Regions from separate parts of the Paenibacillus sp. OK076 genome, predicted to be linked through region 1. Evidence: riboswitches for the same ligand, from Rfam matches in the RefSeq annotation. Region 1 holds a riboswitch; the other holds the start of a gene.
What was found. A riboswitch is a leader RNA that binds a small molecule or an ion and turns the genes downstream of it on or off. The one in region 1 is predicted to bind FMN.
Positions count from the first base shown of each region.

Region 1 (11,986 bases):
AAGGGAAGTTTTCAAAACCGAAATCCAGCATGCGAGCATGGTCATTCCAGTCATCGCCGTCGTTCAGGGTTACCGCAGCAAGCTGTTGTCCATTGCGAGTAGCCGAGCTGACGAGACAACGGAACGCCTTTTTGGTATATCCGGTCTTTACGCCATCGGCTCCCTCATACAACCGCAGCATTTTATTTTTGTTTTGCCAGGAGTACTGCCAGCTCTCATTCGGATTTGGAGCTGATTTGTTCTCTGTAGCTACAATTCGTTTGAAAACCGGATTCTTGAGCGCATACGCGGTTAAGCGTGCCAGATCATTGGCGGTAGAGTAGTGACCGTCTGCATCAAGTCCATGGGGATTCATAAAATGGGAATGCGTCAGACCCATTTGCTCTGCCTTTTTGTTCATTAACAGCACGAAACCTTCTTCAGATCCACCGACATGTTCAGCAATCGCCGAGGCCGCATCGTTGCCTGATCGCAGCATCAGCCCATACAGCATATTTTCCAGCGTCATTTCTTCACCCAGCTTGAGATAGATGGACGAGCCTTCTTTGGCAAAAGCCGAAGAAGTTACCTTTACTTTGTCATCCAGTTTACCGTGTTCAATCGCAACAATTGCTGTCATGATTTTGGTTAAGCTGGCAATTCTGAGTTCCTTATCCCCATCCTTGCTGTACAATATTCGGCCTGAAGTCACATCAATGAGAGCAGCGCTTTGCGCATGGTTTGAGGGGCCAGGTATGGTTCCCTGGGCTTCAGCAAGCCCAATAGAGGGAAACAGAAACAAAGGTACAAACATACACGCCATAAATTTCATTAATTTTCGCATCGATTCATTCCTCCGGGTCACTTGGAATCTTGTACTAGCTTATGTCTGGACAACCCGAAGTATGTCCCAGTGTTAGAAAACAGCAAAAATCCCTCTCGCATGCGCTGCGGAAGGGATTTTAAACGAATCATTTAGCTGTACGTAGAAGGATCAGGTGTGACAGGAATACCGGACTCGGCAGATTGTGCTGTATTACGATTGCGGAACATGTCCTGAATTCTGTCCATCACATACGGTGTGGAATCGATCAGTTTCTCAAACAGATGCGTTGAGTTGTCAAGCGGCACGATATGAACGCCCTGTTTGCCAACTACCAGGAATGCGATAGGACGAATGGATACGCCGCCCCCACTTCCTCCTCCAAATGGTGAGGCAACTGATGCGGAGCTGGCATGCTCAGTAGTACTGTTTCCGCTGCTACCACCGTTTCCACCTTTGCTGCTTCCATCACTCACATGAAAATCACTGCCACCCGCAGCGAATCCGAATCCTACTTTACTGATCGGCAAAATTACGGTACCATCAGGTGTTTCAACCGCATCGCCCACGATTGTATTGACATCCACCATGGCCTTGATATTTTCCATTGCGGTTTCCATTAAGCCTTGAATTGGATGATCTGACATTTGAATTCCCTCCAGTTTCAATTTAAGCTAGGTTTGATCTAACCATATCATCCCCAAACTTGTAGGGACTTATGTAAGCCAGCCATTTAACTAAACCTCAATACTTCAAACCGCTGACTCGGCAAAATAAAACCAGGCAGTTGCAAGCAAACTGTAGAAAATTGTCGCATACTCGGCTTCACTTTAACTACCGAATAGATCCAGCCAAGAGCCATTGTTCCACTCGCACCCGCAATCATTTTCATGAAAGCTAAATAACACGGAACAATACATGCACTCATATGTGCGATTTACTGTGTTGTTTCTTGAGCTTTAGTTTGCGTCTGCGACGTTGTTCTTGTAGGAGTTTGAACCACATCCGCCATCCTCCCTCAACTTGAAGCACTCGGGTTAACAACGTAAGTCCTGCGATCATGACTGCTGAGATCCGGATCTTTAGTTTCCAATCCAGCTCGGTTTGGAACTCCATCTCGTCTTCCCACACCGGCACAACTTGTAACTTTGGCGTTTGTTCAAAACGGATTTGATAAGAGAGGTATCCAATGATGATCGACTTGATACTCCACACCCAACCTATGAGAACAGCCGTATATGCTGCATCGCCGACGCCAATGCGAGTGGACCAGGACCAGTGAGTCATATGTACACGAGTGAGCGTTTGCTTGATCCAGAGCTTTAATGCTTCCGTTGCCCTGAGCATGATCTTTACATCCTTAGCCCATTTTTTGACTTTACGTTTGTTAACACGCTCGTTGCTCTGGGCTTCGCCCCTCGAATGATTCATTCGCTGCTCCGTCTTCACAAGGAAACCTTCCTTCATATTCCGAAAGACGATACTAGGAATTTCATAGTTAATACGCACAATGCCATATAGCAGACGAACCGTAATCTTGGCATAATCATCATGATTGTGTTTCCTGAATGTAAAATGCACATGAACATACGAGATGAGGACTGCGACAAGAAGCAGTGCGATCAACAAGCCGATTCCTCCAAGCCAAATCCACACAGGCCTTACCTCCAAGCCCTCAATTCTTTTCTCGTCTAGTATGACACTCTATATAGGAAAAAATTCACGTCTGACCTGAAAATTCCATTTAATCTTTGCACAACCACCTTGTAATACATTCCGTTTACCACGTCAAAAAAACCGGCCCTCCGACAGGGTACCGGTTTTGGATCGATCCAGACTGCAAAGTTATGAGTTCAAAGGATCATCTTCGTTATTAATATCGTTTGCATTTGTATCATCTTCAAGATTTGTATTATCAAGATCCAGATCCACATGCTGCACATCCAATTTTTCAAAAAGCAGCTGTGTTTCTTCCTCCAGGTTCTCGGAATCTTCAAACAACCCTGGCTCAGGCAGATCTTTGAGCGAAGCCAAGCCAAAGTAATCCAGGAAGGACTTGGTAGTGCCATATAGAATTGGGCGTCCAATGGCCTCAGCCCGTCCCACTTCCTGAATGAGATCCTTGTTCACAAGGGTATGAATGGCACGTTCGGATTTTACGCCACGGATCTCCTCAATCTCCACCCGCGTGATAGGCTGACGATACGCCACAATAGCGAGCGTCTCCAAAGCCGCCTGGGATAAAGAGGTACGTGCAGGTGAATAAGCCAATTTCTCAAAATAAGCTGCATGTTCCGGTAATGTCCCCAGTTGGACTACCCCTGCAATTTTAAGAATTTGTACGCCTCGTCCCTGCTTGGCAAATTCAGCGATCATTTCCTCGATCGCATCCGATACCAGTTCGGCTCGCTGATCCACGATCTCGGCGATTTGTTTGATACTCAGACCTTCTTCTCCGGACAAAAACAGCAGGCCTTCAATAATCGATTTCAATTTCGGAAAATCCATGATTCTTTGTTTCCCCTCTCCACTCCATAACGATATCCTCAAACATCCGCTCCTGATAACAGACAATCTGCTTCATCTTCATCAGCTCCAGCACCGCCAGAAAAGTTACGACAATCTCATGCCGATAAATTTGGTTATCCAGCAGCTTGGAGAATAACAGCCTGCCCCCCGGTCCCATACTTTCCAACGCGCCGATAACATCGCGAATGCGATCCTTAACCGAGATTTCATCCCGCTGGATCCGAGTTACGGTTGTCCGCTTCTCCGCCTTACGCAGCGCCTTCTGAAAGGCTGCAATCAGATCAGAGGTATGCAAACCCTCTACCGGATTCGATTGTGCTTCTACAGGCATATACGGCCGCAAATCCTCGGGCTCTTTGGAGAAAATAAGGCTGCGTTCCCACTCCCGTTCGTGCAAGTGACGCGCAATTCCCTTGTATTTGCGATATTCAATCAGACGTGCAATCAGTTCGGCACGTGGATCATAATCTTCATCTTCCATATATGCATAATCCTCAAAATCCTCGATTACCGGTGGTTTGGGCAGTAATAGTTTGCTCTTGATTGACAGCAATGTTGCTGCCATTACCAAAAATTCACTCGTAATATCCAGCTCCAGCTCCTGCATCGAATGCAGATACGCCATATATTGATCGGTAATATCGCTGATGGGAATATCCTGGATATGAATCTCTGCCTTATCGATCAAATGAAGCAGCAGATCCAAAGGCCCTTCAAAAGTCTCCAGTTTGTATGTAACTACCGTCACTAGACGAATCCTCCCGCCAGAAAAATAAAAACCCCCGCTAAGCCGCCGAATCCGGTCTCCCGTTTTCGTCTGCGCAGAGCAGGGCACTATATTAAATAAGCACTATTTTAGCTGTTTCGTCAAGTTCGCCATTTCAATCGCGGCAGTAGCTGCATCCCAGCCTTTGTTTCCTGCCTTTGTTCCAGCACGTTCAATGGCCTGTTCAATATTCTCTGTTGTAACGAGGCCGAAGATTGTAGGTACGCCTGTTTTCAGGTTAATTGCGGCTACACCCTTAGCCATCTCATTGCACACATAATCATAATGTGTTGTTGAACCACGGATAACCGTCCCCAACGTAATGACTGCATCATATTTTCCACTTTCAGCCATTTTTTGTGCAATCAACGGGATTTCAAAAGCTCCTGGAACCCACGCTACATCCACTTCATTATCTTGTACACCGTGACGTTTGAACGCATCCAGTGCTCCGCTGAGCAATTTGCTTGTAATGAACTCGTTAAAACGTCCTACAACCACTCCATATTTTAATCCTTCTGATACCAAATGTCCTTCAAAAAAGTGTGGCATTCAAGTCATCTCCCTAATTGTATTATATGATGTATGCAGCTGATCTTCGGCAAATATTTCACTTATTTAACTCAGAAAAGCTACTCAGTTTTTTTCTTCATTCTGCTCGATATCGTCGAACTTTAGCATATGGCCGAGTTTTGCCTGCTTCGTGTGCAGGTAAACCGTATTATCCTCGTTCTCTTCCATCTGAATCGGAACTCGTTCCACCACTTCAAGTCCGTAACCTTCAAGCCCTTTAATTTTGCGTGGATTGTTGGTTAACAAACGGATTTGACGAACGCCAAGATCCTTGAGAATTTGGGCACCAATGCCGTAATCTCGAAGATCGGCAGCAAACCCAAGCTTCAGATTGGCATCCACGGTGTCCAGACCTTCTTCTTGCAGTTTGTAGGCTTTGAGCTTGTTGATCAGTCCAATGCCTCGTCCTTCCTGTCTCATATAGAGCAGGACGCCATTGCCTTCGTCATGGATCTGTTTCAAAGCTGCATCGAATTGTGGACCACAGTCACAGCGATGGGAATGGAAAACATCCCCTGTGAGACATTCGGAGTGTACGCGGACCAATACAGGCTTCGAACCATCAATTTCGCCTTTAACCAAAGCAACATGCTCCTTGTTGTCCACCGCATTGGTGTAGGCCACCGCCTGGAATTCACCAAAGTCCGTTGGCATACGTACAGCTACTTCGCGTTGAACCAGCTGTTCCTTCTCATTCCGGTACCGAATCATATCCTGAATGCTGATTAGCTTCAGATCATGCTTGCGGGCGATCTCCTGTAGATCCGGAAGTCTGGCCATCGTGCCATCTTCCTTGATCACTTCACAGATTACACCTGCCGGATAGGAACCGCACATAATGGCGAGATCTACAGCCGCTTCCGTGTGGCCCGCGCGTCGTAGCACACCGCCATCTTTAGCAATAAGTGGGAACATGTGGCCCGGCTTGCGGAAATCTCCGCTTTTCGCTTCGGGATCAATTAGACCCTTAACTGTAATGGAGCGTTCATGAGCCGAGATGCCCGTTGTGGTATCTTTATGATCTACAGAGACGGTAAAAGCCGTCCCATGAAAGTCCGTATTTTGCTGGACCATAGGTTTCAGGTTGAGTTCATCGGCACGTTGCTGCGTAATGGGAACACACACCAGACCTCTGCCTTCGGTAATCATGAAATTGATCACTTCAGGTGTAGCCTTTTCCGCCAAAGCGATAAAGTCACCTTCATTCTCCCGATCCTCATCATCCACCACAATAACTGGTTTACCCTGCATGAGATCGTAGATGGCTTCCTCAATAGAATTCAGAATGGATTTCTCTGACATAGGTCCCCCTCCAGTTTCTATTTCAATTTATATTTGTAGTTAAGCAATTACGATTTGTTAAGCAAATCCGTGATTAGCAAGGAAATCCTCACTGATACTTCTCGGCTTGCCCGTACCTGTCTCCTGATGTCCCTTACCATAGTGCAACAGATGATCCACATATTTGCCCAAAATATCACACTCAATATTGATGGTATCCCCCGTCTTTTTCACATTTAATACGGTCTCACCAATGGTGTGTGGAATAATGGATACAGTGAATGCGGTCTGTGAAGTATGCACAACGGTCAGACTAATTCCGTCCAGGGTTACAGACCCTTTGGGTATCAGATATTTGAACAGTTGCGTATCATCAGGTTTGATCTCGAAAACAATCGCATTCTGGTCACGTGTAATGCTGCCAATGACCCCAGTGCCATCGACATGGCCCTGAACGATATGCCCGCCAAAACGACCACCTGACAACATGGCTCGCTCCAGATTAACTTTGCTGCCGGATTGCAATTGACTAAGATTGGTATGTCGATAGGTCTCAGGCATCACGTCAGCAGTAAAACCGCCACCCTCCAGGGTAGTCGCAGTTAAGCATACCCCGTTTACGGCTACACTATCGCCAATCTTCAAGTCGTTCATGATGGCGGAAGCTCCGATATTCAGGACCATCGCTTCGCCTTTCCGACCTATACGCCGGATCTGACCGACTTCTTCCACCAAACCGGTAAACATGCTACCGCCTCCTTTATTTATTTCGTTATTGTTAATTCAATCAATTCATTTATTCAGGCCAAACCGGAATTCCGCCAATGCTAATATTATCTCCAACTTGCTCAATTTCCAGCTGATGCAATTGAATCGCCTGACTCATGCGCTCAACACCCTCGAAGCGGAAACTGCCTGGTGTTTCGTATCCTCCGACAATTTTCGGAGCAATGAACATGAGCAGTCGATCTACCAATCGCGCTTCCAGCATGGCACCATTCAGAGTACCCCCGCCTTCAAGCAGAATCGAACCAATTTCACGCTCACCGAGCTTGCTGAGTGCACTTAGCAGATCAACACGTGGTCCTGGACCACAACGTATAATCTCCACCCCATAGGCCTCAAGCCGCTCAGCGGCTTCAGGGCTCGCCTCATCCGTTGTAAGCACCCAGGTTGGTGCAAGGCCATCCTTAACCATTTTGGCTCCTACAGGCAGACGTAGCTTGGAATCGACCACAATTCGTACCGGGCTGATCCCTTCCACTTGCAAGCGAGTCGTGAGTTCGGGATTGTCTGCAATGACCGTTTCCACACCAACCATAATTCCTTGATGGCGATGACGAAGTGCGTGTACAATCTCGCGAGCTGACTCGTTAGAGATCCATTTGCTGTCACCGCTACGCGTAGCGATTTTGCCATCCAGAGTAGAGGCCGTCTTCAAAGTTACAAAGGGGAGACCTGTTGTAATGTATTTGATGAATTTCTCGTTCATCCGTCTTCCGCGCTCACGCAGCACTCCAACTTCAACTTCGATCCCTTGTTGACGCAGCATGCTGATCCCTCTGCCTGAGACTTGCGGATTCGGATCTTCGCAGCATACGACGACACGTTTCACTTTCTCATGAATGAGACGTTCACTGCATGGTGGAGTCTTGCCATAATGGCTACAGGGTTCAAGCGTAACGTATACTGTACTGCCTTCCGCATCACTGCCCGCCATGTTCAGCGCATGAACCTCTGCATGACCCGTTCCCCGTTTGAGATGACTTCCGAGGCCCACGATACGTCCTTCTTTAACAACGACACAACCTACTACCGGATTGATTCCAGTCTGTCCTTGTGCCCGCTCTGCCATATCCAGTGCCAGCGCCATATAAAATTCATCATTAATCATTTCCAAGTCCGTTCACCCCACGGTTAAAATCTCAAGTTATAGACCTCCCTTCCAACAGAGAGGCATGTTCCATATCCAATAAGAAAAAACGTCTATCGAAGTACTCCAAGGAAGCCAGACCGCGTTTAGCGGAATTTTTTCTTGCAATATCAAGAGCATCATACTTCGAAGTTTTTACTTTACTGATATTAAAAAATCCCCGTCGAACAAACCGTTCGATGGGGATGATGAGAGACATGTGTCACCAGCAGTACTATTGATACATTGCCAACAACACATCGCCCAAAACTTCATTTCAGGCAAGTGAAAGCAGACACATACCTTAATGAACTTCAATTACAGGTAAAGAGCTTCTATGATGTGGCATATGTATGAAGATTGCCGGAAGTATCCGGATTTCTCCCTGCACAGGAAATGAATTCATCAAAAACTGTACAGCAACACTCCTGCGGAATGCGGTCCCTAAGGACGGCACCCTCTCCTTCTCCCATCCAGACTATACTGTCGGTTCTGGAATTACACCAGATCAGCCATCTGCCACAGGCAGACGGGTCACGGACTTTGCATCAATGCTGGAAAGATATCCTCACATACTGCATCACCGCCGGTAGGGAATTACACCCTGCCCTGAAGGATTCGTTGCGTTATTAATTGGATGTTAGCACTTTAACGTCAAAAAATCAATTGTTTTTTGTTCCTTTTTGTCACATACTAACTTTTAATAAGCTTAAGTGTAAACAAAAACCGCTTCGCTCATTGCGAAACGGTTTACATACGGATATTGATTAAGCTTCTACTACTTCAACAGTTTCCATTTTGTCGCGACCTTCGAAAGCGTCCACGAACTCCATACCTTTGGTTACTTTACCAAATACAGTATGTTGTCCATCCAAATGTGGTTGCGGTTGGTAGCAGATGTAGAACTGGCTTCCGCCTGTGTTACGGCCTGCATGTGCCATAGCCAATGTTCCGCGCTCATGTTTGTTCGGGTTGATTTCACAGTTGATTGTGTAACCTGGGCCGCCTGCACCGGAACCGTTAGGGCATCCGCCTTGAGCTACAAAGCCCGGAATAACACGGTGGAATACAAGACCGTTGTAGAAACCGGAGTTAGCCAGTTTCTCAAAGTTTGCTACTGTGTTTGGAGCTTCTTGATCGAACAAATCGATTACAACTTCTCCGCCGTTTGCCATTTTGATTTTCGCTTGTTTCGCCATATGTAAATGACTCCTTTCGTATTGACCATCGTTAATGGTGCCAGAACGCATGACCCTGGGCCAAGCTTTATAGCACTTTTCTTAGTGTACACTGAAAATGGATTGATCGCAAAATAATCAGCAAGATTTTTTCAAAATCCTGCCCTAAAGATGCAAAAGAAGACAAAAAAGGAGTGTCCTTTTTTGTCTTCTTCATAATAGAGCTCCGTTAGATATCCTTTAATTAACGGGTAACTGGTTGCTTTGCAATGCGCTCAGGCACCAGGTCATTCTGGATGATATCCTGATACGTCTCACGGCGTACGACAACATCGCCTTGACCGTCTTTGACAAATACCACTGCCGGACGACGAATCCGGTTGTAGTTGCTTGCCATAGAGTAGTTGTACGCGCCTGTGCAAGCTACTGCGAGCAGATCGCCGCTTTGCACTTTAGGCAGGTCCAGATCCCAGATCAGCATATCACCACTCTCACAGCATTTACCAGCAACAGATACCGTTTCCTGAGCAGCCTCATTTGCACGGTTTGCCAATACAGCTTCATATTTGGACTCATACAGTGCTGGACGTGGATTGTCTGTCATTCCACCATCCACAGCAACGTATTTACGAACCCCTGGAATATCTTTGCTTGTTCCAACGGTATAGAGTGTTGTTCCCGCTTCACCTACAATGCTGCGGCCTGGTTCAACCCAGATCTCAGGCACAGCATAGCCGATTTGAGCAAAATGATTTTTCACCGCATCCGTGATGGCTTTTACGTATTGTGAAACTTCAAGTGGTGTATCTCCATCAATATAGCGGATACCGAAGCCACCGCCCAGATTAACCACTTTGAATGCCACGTTAAGACGCTCATACACAGCTGCTGCAAACTCAGCAACGCGTTGAACGGCCATTTGGAAGCCTTCAACTTCGAAGATTTGTGATCCGATGTGTGAATGTACACCGAGCAATACCAGATTTGACTGCTTGGAAGCCAATTCAATGGCTTCAAATGCCGTTCCGTTTCCGATATCGAATCCAAATTTGGAATCCGTTTGTCCTGTCGAGATATATTCATGCGTATGCGCTTCAACACCAGGCGTCACACGCAGCAAAATGTTAACTTTGCGATTTTTGTCTGCGGCTACAGCTTGCAGCAAGTGCAGTTCATTGAAGTTATCCACAACGAAGCAGCCAATCTCTGCATCAAGCGCCATTTCGATCTCTTCCAGCGTTTTGTTGTTGCCGTGGAAGTGAATACGCTCTGCCGGGAAACCGGCTTGCAGTGCGGTGAACAATTCACCATCGGATACAACATCCAGGGAAAGTCCTTCTTCCGCAGCAAGGGCACACATCGCCATTACGCAGAATGCTTTACTTGCATAAGCAACCTGGAAGCCCAGACCTGAAGCACGGAACGCTTCCATGTACTCTCTGCAGCGCTCACGAACCAATTGCTCGTCCACAACATACAGGGGAGTTCCAAATTGTGCTTTCAAGTCGGTTGTATCGACTCCGCCAATTTCCAGATGTCCCTGTGCATTTATTTTACTTGTACCATGTAAATACATAATCTGCATTCCTCACTTTTTTATATACTGGAACAGCTGTTATTCCAATGATTTTACACCAGTATATCAAATTAGAAAATGAGAAGAATGGATTTTTCGGCAGATCATTTGTGTTTTTTACTTTTTTGCAGTTCCCCGTCCGGATCATTGTCCATTTTGGTATTGTCACGCGTTTTGTTGATTGAAGGACGTTTTTTATTTTCCAACAGCGGCAAACGGAACAAAAAGTTACCCAAAGCCTTTGCATTAAACGGTATGAATGGCCAGAGATACGAAGAGTTGTAGGAGCGATGCAAGGTGAGAGCCACAATAATGAACGTCGTCCCGACTACGAAGCCAGGGACCTTGAAAATCGCCACGGCCACCAGCAAAAACAACCTCACCAAGCGATTGGCCAATCCAAGCTCATAACTGGGAGTTGCAAACATGCCAATTGCGGCTATCGCCATATACAGTACAACTTCATCCACAAAATAACCCGTTTTCACAGCGATATCTCCAACCAGAATCGCTGCAATCAACCCCATGGCCGACGCGAGTGGCGTGGGCGTATGAACAGCCGCCATCCGTAATAAATCGACCCCAAATTCAATGAGAAGGAACTGTAGAATTAGAGGAAGCTCTGCATTCTTATGTGGACCGATAAATTCCATACCAACGGGTTTAATCGCCGGGTCAATCACCATCAGTAACCACAGAGGCAACAGGAAAAGGGATATCAAAATGCCCCCGAATCGTACCCATCGCAGATAGGTCCCCATAAAAGCGGTCTGTCTGTTCTCCTCCGCATGCTCACACAGATCAAAAAAGGTCGTGGGCAGAATCATCACACTGGGTGAAGTATCTACAAATATGACAACTCGCCCTTCCATCAGATGAGAAGCGGTCACATCCGGCCGTTCCGAATAACGAACCAATGGATACGGGTGCCACCCCTTATTAATAATCGCTTCTTCAAGCTGCTTATCAGCAGCAGGGATACCGTCGATATTCACTCGTTTGATTTTTTCACGAACGGAATCCACCTGAACCTTGTCCACGATATCGTCAATATATACAACACAGACATCCGTTTGCGATCTGCGTCCGACCTGCATAATTTCAAATTTTAATCCTGGGTCCCGTATTCTTCGGCGCACTAACGCCACGTTGGTCAGAAGTGTCTCCGTAAATCCGTCTCTTGAACCGCGCACCACTCTCTCCAGCGAAGGTTCCTCCGGGGAACGCACCGGATAGCTCCGGGTATCCATAATGATGACAGAACGGTCCCCTTCGACAAACATGGCACTCATGCCTGTGAGGACCTTGTTGATGACGGCGCTCATTTTCTCCACTCGCTCAACTTGAATATGAGGAATGTAACATTCGA
Region 1 is NZ_FOCH01000001.1:3,682,545-3,694,530, forward strand. Features, by position in the region: gene BMY78_RS16315 (D-alanyl-D-alanine carboxypeptidase family protein) at 1-823, opposite strand, end outside; gene ytfJ (GerW family sporulation protein) at 955-1,449, opposite strand; gene BMY78_RS16325 (DUF2953 domain-containing protein) at 1,727-2,458, opposite strand; gene scpB (SMC-Scp complex subunit ScpB) at 2,648-3,310, opposite strand; gene BMY78_RS16335 (segregation and condensation protein A) at 3,279-4,079, opposite strand; gene ribE (6,7-dimethyl-8-ribityllumazine synthase) at 4,182-4,649, opposite strand; gene BMY78_RS16345 (bifunctional 3,4-dihydroxy-2-butanone-4-phosphate synthase/GTP cyclohydrolase II) at 4,734-5,972, opposite strand; gene ribE (riboflavin synthase) at 6,030-6,698, opposite strand; gene ribD (bifunctional diaminohydroxyphosphoribosylaminopyrimidine deaminase/5-amino-6-(5-phosphoribosylamino)uracil reductase RibD) at 6,748-7,851, opposite strand; FMN riboswitch at 8,321-8,484, opposite strand; gene BMY78_RS16360 (peptidylprolyl isomerase) at 8,631-9,062, opposite strand; gene lysA (diaminopimelate decarboxylase) at 9,286-10,617, opposite strand; gene BMY78_RS16370 (spore germination protein) at 10,722-11,986, opposite strand, start outside.

Region 2 (11,986 bases), 1.2 Mb from region 1:
GTGGCACATCGTTATGAATTCACGTTCTATTATTATGGATAACGTCGCAGAGAATGTTCAGCCTTTCGTTCAAACCATCGATAATTTTGAACGTAATCATAAGCTGGGGCTGCTGTTTGAATGCCAGGTTGGAAAAGGCAAGCTGTTGGTTGGGGCCATCAATTATGATAAATTGATTAGCCAGACGGAAGGGCGGCAATTCCTTTACAGCCTTGCACAATATGTAAAAAGTGAGGAATTCCAACCGGAAGCGAAGATAGAGCTGGTTGAGCTTCAACAATTGTTAGGCAAGAAATGGATTTAGTTAACGAAGCTATTATTATGTAAACTAAATGAAATACCAGTTTCATTTCTTTCTGCCTTAATGACATAAAACCTCCATCATATGTAAACCGTAATGGGGTACGCATGAAGGAGGATACATATGAAGAAAAATCATGTGCATCAAAAAGAAGAAGAGAAACTGAGCTGGATTAGTCTTTCCTTATTCGGAGCGGGATGTACACTGGGAACCGGATTTTTCCTCGGAACAAGTCTGGCTATTCATTGGTCCGGTTTATCCGTGCTAGTACTTTTGGTGCTGGCTGCCGCGGGGACCTATTTTGTATTTGGAGCATTGGCACAGATGACGGCAGAAGATCCGAAAGAAGGGGCTTTTCGAACATATGCCGGTGAAGCGTTCGGCCCGTGGGCCGGTTTCGGAAGCGGATGGATGTATTGGTCTTCCGAAATGCTGATCATGGGCAGTTCATTAACGGCGCTTGGATTGTTCTCTCAATTTTGGTTTCCCAAATTCCCATTATGGACGTTTGTTGCGGTATATGCATGCATTGGATTATTCATCGCCGCATTGGGAGCGAAAGGGTTAACTCAAACGGAGAATGTGCTGGCCTTAATCAAGTTAGCCGCAACGGTTGCTTTCATCGCGATTGCAGCAGCGGCTTGTCTGGGCTGGTTAGATGTGAAGATTACACCGCAGAAAATAACGAATGAATGGTTCCCTCACCAAATAAAAGGCGTGTGGACCGGGTTTATTTATGCCTTTTTTGCCTTTGCCGGGATTGAGGTCATGGGTTTAATGGCAGCCAAGCTGAAAGAACCTAAGGACGCAGTGAAATCAGGCAGAGTGATGTTGTTAACCGTCAGTACGCTGTATGTTGTGGCGATTGCCTTAATCCTTCTTCTGGTTCCTGCTGCTAAATTAACACCGGACGAGAGTCCTCTCGTCAAAGCGATGTCATCGATTGGATTTACGGTCGTGGTTCATATTCTGAATGGGATTTTGATTATCGCCGGGTTCTCCACGATGGTCGCTTCAATCTATGCGATTACGTCCATGTTGGTTAAACTGGGTGAAGACGGAGATGCACCGAAGATGTTTACGAAGACTTGGGGAAAAAAGAACATGCCCCTATATGCATTAGGATGCACTGCGGCCGGATTAATCCTTTCTACTCTCCTGGCGTTATGGATGCCTAAGAGCCTGTTTGAATATGTAACAACCGCAGGCAGCTTGGTATTAATGTATACCTGGCTTCTGATTTGTATCACGTATATCAAGAAAATGAAGCCAACAAGCTGGAATCGCATCAAAGTATGGACTGCTATGATTCTTATCCTAGCTGCAGTAGCTGGGACAGCCATGGAAAAAGCCAGCAGAAGAGGTCTGCTGGCCAGTATAGGTCTTGTTGCATTGATTGCCTTGATTACTTACATTGTAAACAAAGTACGAAAACCGCGACCGTCACCCTCTACTGAGCCATCCAAGTCCTGAATGGGTGTCTTATATCAGCTATTTCGTTAATTTACTCATGGCTTGCTTCATACGCATGAAGGGACACTTGGAAGGGGTCTGCTCGTCATCGGGCAGGAAATATTGTTTCCATTCCAGATTATCCTGCTGTCCATACCACATGAGCGAAGGGTGAGCGGGAACGGCATCATAGGCTGCCAAACGTTTGCGAATCAAGGTTTTCATTTTCCGGCCAAGAGGTGTGCTGTCATTAATCGATTCAAATACCCACCGTGGTTGAAAAGCAAACATAAGATAAGGGAAGTGCCTGCTGGCTCTAAGCTCGTGCGCGGGAGTGGCACAGAAACAAAAGTATGGCTCCCCGCCAAAGCAAAATTCCCATGTGGCTTCATGCGGATCAGTCGAAATATGTTCAGGCCAGGAGGCAGTATCAAGTGAGCTTACCCGGTTAAGCATCTCCCAGAACAAGGACTGATACTGCTCTACCGTTGTGTTATTTCTCAAATCATCCGGTGTTTCGCATATGACAACCAAAGAAGCATAGTGTCCCGTATCCCGGGAAACAGGCCCATATTGACGAAGCAATTCCGCCATGTCTTCAGCAGAAGCTTGTGTACGTGGATCCCTTGTGAATCCGTATCTTAGATGTCCTGAAAGAAAACCCATGCGTCCGGGTACACAAGGATACGTATTCCCCTCATCTGCAATCATATTGGCAAATTTAGAATATGCGTCCTGCTGCCATTCGGGTAGACCTTTGAATGATGCATTTATTTCATCGGCACTGAACAGCTCTGCCATGAATTCCCCAACTCCATTCCACATGATACCGTTAACGTATTAATGCGGAAGGCGTTGGGTGACTGTCCAGTGTAGTTTTTATGTCAGAAAAAGATGGATCGTATTGCTTCAAGCCCGAAGTACAGGCCAAAACCGATCAGACAGATACCTGAGATGATGGAGATCCAGCGCAAAATGGTTTCGTTGCTGCGTTTATGAAATCGGCTGGCCATGCCAGCCATGATGACATCCCAAACAAGGATTCCTATGAAAATACCAGAACTGTATAGTAGCAGATGAGCGGTGTCGGTATGCTTCACCGTTGTAGCGAGAATTGAGCCGTAAATGCCCAGCCAGAATAAAATATTCAGGGGATTGGATAAAGCCATGAGAAAGCCAGAGACAAAGGATTTTCCAATCTTTGCTTCCGCTGTAGAAGAGGTCTGGATGCCGTCTTTTAACTTGGACAGTGTTTCCACACCGGTATACACCAGAATAAAGCTGCCAAAAGACCAAAGAAACGAGCGCATGAACGGCGTGTCCAGAAAATGAGCAACTCCAAAGTAGATCAGAAGCATGTACACCAAATCGGCAAACATGGCTCCCAGTCCCAAAATCCAGGCATGCATAAAACCGTGCCGGGCTCCGCGATCCAGCTGAGCGGCATTAATCGGACCAATTGGAGCGGATAGTGAGATTCCCAGAATAATATAACTAAACAGTACAGACATATACGCGTTCACTCCTTAACGGGTTAGACGAATTGTACCGGTAAGTCATACACATATGGGTACAAGTCATCGTATTCCCGTCTGGAGCAAATTAGAACAAGCCGTGTATCACTTAATCTGCTATCGGCTCTACATCCAGCTGGATGGCTGTGCAGTGATATCCGTTGCATGAGCTTTCTTCACATGGGCAGGCGGATAAACCGATAACCAGATCGGTCAATGCCTCCATCTCCACATAATCACCGGCGCGCGAATCTGGAGCTACGACATCAATTTTGCCCAGATCATCTACGACTGATTTCATAAACAGATTAAACGGATAATGCTGATCCGGCGGCAAGATCCCGAACGGTTCAAGTGCCTGATTTAGGTTATGATAGCAGCTGGCATGATCCTTTTTGCCATATAACACTTCATACATTTCCGGACGACAGGCGGAGTTGAAGAAATCATGAACACCAACCGTGTCACGAACGATCTTGAGCAGTGGCTGATATTGATTGGAATACACGGATTGTCCTGGTTTGATCCGGTAGGACCGCAGCACATCCATCGTTACACCAGGGTCTAGTCGATTATTGGCATTTTGAGCATCATATGCAACAAAATCAACGACCTGCTGACCCTCCAAATCGGTCACCCGAATTAATGAACCTTTAGTTACCTTGACGGCATAACCCGTTTTGGCCGGGATACGAACAGACTGTTTATGGCGTTCCGCTGTATTCATATTCATTCGTCACATCCTCCGCTGTTTTTGCTTTCAGTATGCGGAGCTGACATGGCTTTCATGCACTTAGGCAAACATAAAACTCACTTTGAAAATGATATAGGTTGTATTCAGTGTTTATACTGGAAACAGTGGATTACCCTTCATGCCGACCCATAGTTCGGATGTTTCCAGCTGACCGGCCAGATGAAGCAACCAGTCCTCACGGCCTTTCGTTGCCATAATTTGCACACCCATGGGGAGACCTTCAGGAGTCAGATGCACAGGGACACTCATGGCGGGTTGACCCGTCAGATTCGCGAGCTGAGTGAATGGAGTGTAGGTTAGACTTGGTTCAAACATCTCATAAATCAACTGCTGCTGCTGGATCTTGTCCAAATCGCTAATACGCATCAGATGTTGAATCTGTTCATCATGAGGCGTTAATTCGCCGATTTTGGGTGCTGGAAAAGCATTGACAGGTGTGACATAAAAATCATACCGTTCAAACAATGTGGACATCTGAGCTGCGGCAACATCCCATTCGGCCAAACTATGTACGAACTCGGCAGCGGATACTTTTTTGCCGGCTTCAGCCAGAACCCAGGACTCGATCTCCATATCATCAGAGGTTAAAGCTCTGCCCATAGAACGTTCCATGGAAGAGATCATCGCCGCCATTTCGCCGCTGTTCATCATGTAATAGTTCTCCATCAGTTTGACACCATTAACCGGACTCAGCTTTTCTTCAACCTCATGACCTTGTTCTTCCAGCCAGCGAACCATCTTATAAACGGCTTCTTTGGCTTCATCACTCACAGGTGTACCTACAGGTGAAGCTGTCGTGTATGCAACCTTCAATTTGCGTTGATGAGGATAGTGCATATCAGCCAAGTAGCTGCCTGGAAAGAGGGGGGCATGAAACGCAGCTTCGGGTTGAATCACTTGCAGTGTATCCAGTAAAGCAGCACTGTCGCGAACGGAACGGGACAACGCAAAATCAATCGAAGCACCCTGCCACTGACGGCCAACGCCCGGTCCAACAGGTGTCCGCCCACGTGTAGGTTTGAGTCCGAACAGGCCGCTGAATGAAGCAGGGATTCGGATGGAACCGCCACCGTCACTGGCTCCCGCAAGGGGTACAATACCCGAAGCTACTGCGGCAGCGGCGCCTCCACTTGAACCGCCTGGCGAGTGCTTGATATTCCATGGATTTCGACTTGGACCGTGAAGGCGGGGCTCAGTAATATTTTTCAGGCCAAATTCTGGCGTATTGGTATGTCCAATGATAATGAAGCCTGCATCAAGCAGACGGGATACGAAATTGGAATTCCGCTGTGCATGATGCTCACGGAGAAGACGAGAACTCGAGGTGAGAATTTCACCTTCTAGGGATTGAGAGATATCTTTCAATAACAAGGGCACGCCGGCAAAGGGCTGCTCTCCCGGGCGAACCATACTCGCTTCCTGACGGGCGCGTGTTTCATATGTACGAATGACTGCATTAAGCTGTGGGTTCACTTCTTCCAGGCGTGCATACGCCGCTTCCAGCAATTCGACAGGGGATATCTCCCGTGCGCGAACCAACTCAGCCAAACCTATGGCATCGTAGGATGTATATGAAAATGATGAAGATGAAGACATGATGATCGTTCCTCTCTAAATTAACTTGATCTACTATTTCATAAGTCATCGTAACACCGGAATAGCGAAAAGACAAAAGGCACTGTACATCTTGAAGGATGTGCAGTGCCTTAATTGATTGGCTTTTATATAAAATTTAATTTGTACGAAGCTTTGGTGCACCATCAGCCGGAGTCGCTGAGCGTTCTTGCTGTTTGGAGATGGCGAATAGGGCGATCCAGATGAGGATGAAACCCAACAGCTGCTCCCAGGTAATTAAAGTACGGAATGCAATCCAGTTTACCAGTACACCGGCCATCGGGAAGCTCAGTTCTGCAAGTGTTGCAACTGAGGCCTTGGTGGAAGAGAGACCTTTGTAATATAACAGAAGACTCAGTAAGCCTGGCAGTAAGGCCTGACCCAGAATATTAAGTGCCACAGCCGCCTGTTCACCTGTAGCGGAAGGGAATGTCCAGGCAGCACCTTCGTTCCACGTCATAAAGATCAGCAGTGGCAAGGCTACGACAAAGCGCAGGGAGGTGACCGTTTCATAACGGGTTTGCCCCAGCATCAGCCGCCCCATAACCGTTGAACCGCCCCACAAGGCAGCTGCACCCAGTGATAACAGGCTGCCTGCATGAATCCAATTGTTCCAGTTGCCAAGGGGAAGAGTGAATCCGAACGTGAGCAGGTATGTTCCTGCAAGTGCTATGATAAACAGTCCACCGAAGCGACGAGGCAATGTTTCTTTCAACAAAAGCTTAGCCAGAACAATCGCAAATAGCGGCTGCATCTTTTGCAATAACAAAACCGTGTTGGGATCGTTATGCGTGAGCGCAAGGGTAAACAATACTGTAGCGAGAGCAGATCCTCCCCAGGAGATAAAGATCACGGCAATCCAGTGCCGTGCACGCAGGTTTTTCAGATCAGCCCGGAACTTCCATAACACGGGAATAGCTACAAGGCTGACAATAATATGTTCCACCAGTACAATCTGAGTGGAGGTCATCGTTTTAAGCAAAATAATGCGGAACAGCGGATCTACACCCCAGAGGGCGGCGCCAAGCACGACGAGCCAGAATCCGGTATTGCTTCGTTCCTTGAGGTAAACTGTTGATGCATGTTGGGTCTTTTCCATATTCAGGACTCCTTCGTCAGAACACGGAATCTTCAGTTGGCAAAGTCGACAAAAGCCCCCGTTTTGGTATACACCAAATAAACGGGGGCTCAATCATTGACATGTCGTACGAAAATAAGCCTTTCGTTAACGGCATGTTAATGTGTTGATCTTCTCTCATCCGGACTGTACCGTCGGCCTTGGAGTCACACCAAGTCAGTCGCTGAATCCCTACATTGGGTCAAACAGCGAGTCGCGGGCTGGTTCCGAAGAACATCACCGCCGGTTGGGAATTGCACCCTACCCCGAAGATCCTATTCAATTATATTGTGTATTGAACAAGCTGTAACATTAATAAGTCCATCTTATTCCTGTAAGCGCTAGCAGTTCAAGTGTTTTTTTAGAATATGATATTCCAGCTTCCCTGTTGTCTGCGTAGTAATACAATCTGTCCTGCATGATACGCATCGTGGAGCAGCCAGCGGGCAAGTGCATGTGCCCATTTTTCATCCGTATTCATGTAAGAGGCTTCAAGATCAGATTCTTCTAATGAAGCGAGCTGATCACGAAGCTGTCCGGCTAATAGTGTTGTATTTTGCATAAGTGTACTCCAGCCAGTGGTATCGGAAGGGTCGCCAGGATCTCCAAAGGTGGATTCATTGTTTTCGGCAGGTGTACCGGAGGGTGTTTTGCCCTGAATGCGACTCAACAAACGATGATTATAGTAATACATATGGTTGACCAACTGCCAGATGCTTAATCCACCGGATGATGGAACCCAGGTTGCCTGTTCAGCAGTCAGTCCTTCGATTGCCTTGGATAAAGGCACAATCCAGTTACATTGATCCCAGGTATCATCTTTCTGAATGAGCAATAGTTCTGTTGCTGTTGTAGTCATTGATTTTTCCTCCCTAAAATAAGTTCATGGTAACTAGCTAAAGTGCAAAAATGTGGTTACAATTAATATAACCCAAACATGAATGTTTGTAACTATCTTTTTCGTTTTAGGAAGTTACAATTTAGCGGAGGTACGTATGGATAGACTATGGACTGATTTTGTGAACAGTGATTACCACGACTGGCGTGGTGGGGATCGTTCAGAGGACAGGGTTGGCAAAACCGAATGGCAGCAAGGATTTCTTAAACAATGGCAACTGAATGCATCTGTACCTGCTTCTTCTGAAGAGGAGGAAGCCTTGAGAAACTTTAGAAATGAATTGCAGGCTCTTGCAACTCGTTTATCTGAAGGAAATCCATTATCGAGCAAAGATCAGGAATGGCTTAACGCCAAGATGAAGGAAGGTCAAGTCATAAGAATACTGAACGCTGGAGATGAGGGACTGAAACTTTCACTTATTCCTGTGGGAACTCGTTGGCAGCAGGTCATGGCAGAGGTCGCAGCCGATTTTGCAATCACAGTAGTTGAAGGGGATGGGGGAAGAATTCGTATCTGTGACAATGCAGATTGTCGCTGGATTTTCTATGACGATACACGCAGTAGAACCCAGAAATATTGTGATGACAAGATGTGTGGTAATCTGATGAAGGTTAGAAGGTTTCGGGCAAAACGGAAGAAGGAACAGCAGCAAGAGTAGGCGTATACACTGAAAGTGTGATTTGCTGTACTTTGCGACAACCAGGAAAATACTCCAAAGAAAATATTTAAATCCAGAAATTGCATGTTACCAATAACTGCTATATAATATATATGTACTTAAAATAATTCAGTTAGTAGTTCAGTCAATTCAATTCAATTCAGTCAGAGATTAACACTCGGGATTCAAGCGTATATCCAACAAAAAAACAATGATTGGAGATGTGTCTTGTGGGGACAAGTTATCTACTGAAAAATGGTTGTGTATTGTCTATGGATTCGTCGGTGGGTCAATATAAGCGGGCGGATGTTCTCATTGAGGATTCTCTTATTACTGCTATTCAGCCTGATCTGAGTTGCACGGAAGCGGAAGTGATAGATGCATCGGAGATGATCATACTCCCTGGACTTGTAGATACGCACAGGCATGTGTGGGAGTCGCTTGTAAAAACAGCGGGAACGAACTGGTCACTGCCGGTCTATCTGCAAAATCTCTACTATGGGGCGATGGGAAGTAAACTCCGGCCACAAGACAGCTATATCGCCAATTTGCTAGGTTCATTGGAAGCGCTTAACGCAGGAGTGACCACGCTACTTGACTGGAGTATGCCGTATTCACCGGAGCACACGGATGAACTGATTCGCGGACTTCAGGATGCGGGGATTCGGTCGGTTTTCGCTTATGGTGTACCGGGTGAGACTACCTACTGGAACAGAGAGAGCCAGCTGACGTATTCGAATGATGTGAGAAGAATCAAGGAACAGTATTTTTCCTCACGGGATCAGTTGCTTACGTTCGGCCTAGCTATTCGTGGACCGGAGTTCAGCCATTGGGATACCACAGTGAAGGAAATTCAGCTTGCCCAAGAGCTGGATGCGATATGTTCCATGCATGTTGGCTTTGGAAGCTGGGGATCTGTAGATCGTTCGATAAGTAAAATGTATGAGGCTGGTTTACTGAGCCCAAGTCTGAACGTCGTACACGGTAATACGATGGATACGGATGAGTATAAAATGTTGGCCGATAGCGGCGCCTCACTGTCTGTTACACCGGAAGTGGAGATGATGATGGGGCACGGGTATCCGGCAACGGGGTACTTTCTCGAACATGGAGGAACTCCAACGCTCGGAGTGGATGTTGTAACATCAACAGGTGGGGATATGTTCTCCCAGATGAAATTTGCACTTCAGGCCGAGCGTTCCAGAGGCAATGAACAACTTTTGCAACAAGGTGAAATGCCTGGGGAGCTAAATCTGCAATCCAGTCAAGTGCTAAGATTTGCAACTTCTGCTGGAGCAAAGGCTCTGGGACTTGAAAGAAAGATAGGCACACTTACGCCAGGTAAAGAAGCAGATCTGATTATGATCCGAACCACCGACCTTAATTTGTTCCCGGTGCATGATCCGGTTGGAGCCGTCGTTCAATTTGCCAATCCATCGAATGTGGATACCGTGTTTGTAGCAGGTCGGCCCGTGAAGCGTGAAGGCAAGCTGCTGCATGTCGATCTGAACGAGGTTCGTCGGAAGGCTTTGGACAGCAAGGAATATCTGCTATCTCAATATCGGATGTCGGATGCAGAGCGAATTGTATTTTCATAAGTTAGATGATCCATGTGAATGAAAGAGTAATTCTTTTTCAGAATTCAATAGAGTGGATGTCCTTATCTGAATTATGGATCTAATAGTGTTGCGAGTGTGGGCCGCATACGGATATGCGGCTCTTTGGCGTACCTGTTTATGGTGCGTCATGACAGAGGGAGCAAGAAATAAACCGCAAAAAGAGGCGAAAAGTCACTCTATTTACATAGTTGCATGTAACAACGAGTTAATAATGTTTTGTTATAGAAAAAAGGGGTTAAAAAACTGCGCATAATATAAATTATACGCAGTTTTCGTTTAAATCGATTTTCATATTCGTCCCTGTCCAACAGATCATGATAATTTCCGCCTGAATCGCACAAAATATACGATCTTCCCAAAATAAATTTAACAAAGCAACGCGACAAAGTGTAGAAATCAATAGATTTTTGTAGTTGGCTAGTAAGATAGAACAAAGGGCTTTTTCATAGAACAGATGAACCAAACCAAAATTCGTAAAGTATAGGACACATTCATATTTTCAACACGAGAGGAAACTGTGTATGAATCAAAACCAGAATCGATCTTCCCTGTTTAGAAAAAAGCCGATTGCCACCGGAGATAACGAAAGCAATATGTTGAAAAGGGTGCTTGGCCCATTGGATCTGATGACTCTAGGGGTAGGTGCGATTATCGGTACGGGTATCTTTGTACTCACAGGCGTTGCTGCCGCAAAATATGCAGGTCCCGGTTTGGTACTGTCTTTTCTGCTGGCAGGTATTATCTGCGCCTTCGCTGCTTTGTGTTACTCGGAGTTTGCATCCAGTGTGCCTGCTTCAGGAAGTGCGTATACGTATAGCTATACCGCTTTTGGCGAAGTCATTGCCTGGATTCTTGGGTGGGATCTTATTCTGGAGTATGGATTTGCGAGTGCGGCTGTTGCCAGCGGCTGGTCTGGATATTTTCAAACGTTATTGTCCGGATTCGGGTTGCAAATCCCCCATGCGCTCACCAGTGCATTTAGTCCCGAAAAAGGAACCTATTTTGATGTCACCGCAGCGGCGATCACATTAATCATTACATTCCTGCTCACCCGTGGGGTGAAAGAGGCTGCTCGTGCCAACGGAATCATGGTAGCGATTAAAATTATCGTGGTGCTGATCTTTATCGGTGTGGGTGTGTTCTATGTACAGCCAGATAACTGGCAACCGTTTCTTCCGTTTGGCATCTCAGGGGTAACCGCAGGGGCAGCAACAGTATTTTTTGCTTACATTGGTTTCGATGCGGTATCTACAGCTGCGGAAGAAGTGAAACGTCCTCAACGGGACTTGCCGATCGGTATTATTGCATCCCTTGCAATCTGCACCGTACTTTACATCGTGGTATCGTTAATCCTGACAGGAATGGTGCCCTTTCACATGTTGAATGTGAGCGATCCGGTTGCTTTTGCCTTTGAATTTGTGCAGTTGAAGGGCTTGTCCTGGATTGTTTCGCTTGGAGCGATTACGGGAATTACCACGGTATTACTTGTTATGATGTATGGTCAGACACGTTTGCTTTATTCCATGTCACGGGACGGACTGTTGTCTCCGGTATTCTCCAAAGTCAGTGGCAAAAGCCAAACACCTGCTACGGGAACTTGGGTTGCTGGAATCATCGTCGCTTTATTCTCGGGATTCATCTCACTTGGCCATCTGGCAGAGTTGACCAACATCGGAACACTGTTCGCTTTCGCGGTTGTGAGTCTGGGGATTATCGTATTGCGGAAAAACAACCCGGAACTGACAAGGGGATTCCGCGTGCCTTTGGTTCCACTGATTCCTATTCTAAGTGCTGTTGGCTGTATGTATCTCATGACACGTCTTGCGGCTCTGACTTGGATTACGTTTTTCGGCTGGTTGATTATTGGTTTAATCATCTACTTTGCCTACGGTCGTCATCACAGTCATTTGAATCCGGCACGGCGTATATCGGACTCGTTCAAAACAACAAAGGGGAAATAGCTGTCATAGCTGATTCCTATATTGTAGAGATATCGTGAAAAGTAAGTAAATTTATTTGTCACACTGAAACTATACGATAATAGAGTCAACTGTATTGT
Region 2 is NZ_FOCH01000001.1:2,465,261-2,477,246, forward strand. Features, by position in the region: gene BMY78_RS10995 (glycoside hydrolase family 2 TIM barrel-domain containing protein) at 1-304, shown strand, start outside; gene BMY78_RS11000 (amino acid permease) at 425-1,774, shown strand; gene BMY78_RS11005 (YqcI/YcgG family protein) at 1,793-2,554, opposite strand; gene BMY78_RS11010 (LysE family transporter) at 2,638-3,264, opposite strand; gene BMY78_RS11015 (DUF1989 domain-containing protein) at 3,377-4,000, opposite strand; gene BMY78_RS11020 (amidase) at 4,112-5,617, opposite strand; gene BMY78_RS11025 (DMT family transporter) at 5,754-6,734, opposite strand; FMN riboswitch at 6,879-7,030, opposite strand; gene BMY78_RS11030 (DinB family protein) at 7,114-7,611, opposite strand; gene BMY78_RS11035 (CGNR zinc finger domain-containing protein) at 7,748-8,308, shown strand; gene BMY78_RS11040 (amidohydrolase family protein) at 8,530-9,906, shown strand; gene BMY78_RS11045 (branched-chain amino acid transporter BcaP) at 10,449-11,888, shown strand.
Region 2: another riboswitch for FMN. It lies ahead of BMY78_RS11025 (DMT family transporter); the one in region 1 lies ahead of ribD (bifunctional diaminohydroxyphosphoribosylaminopyrimidine deaminase/5-amino-6-(5-phosphoribosylamino)uracil reductase RibD).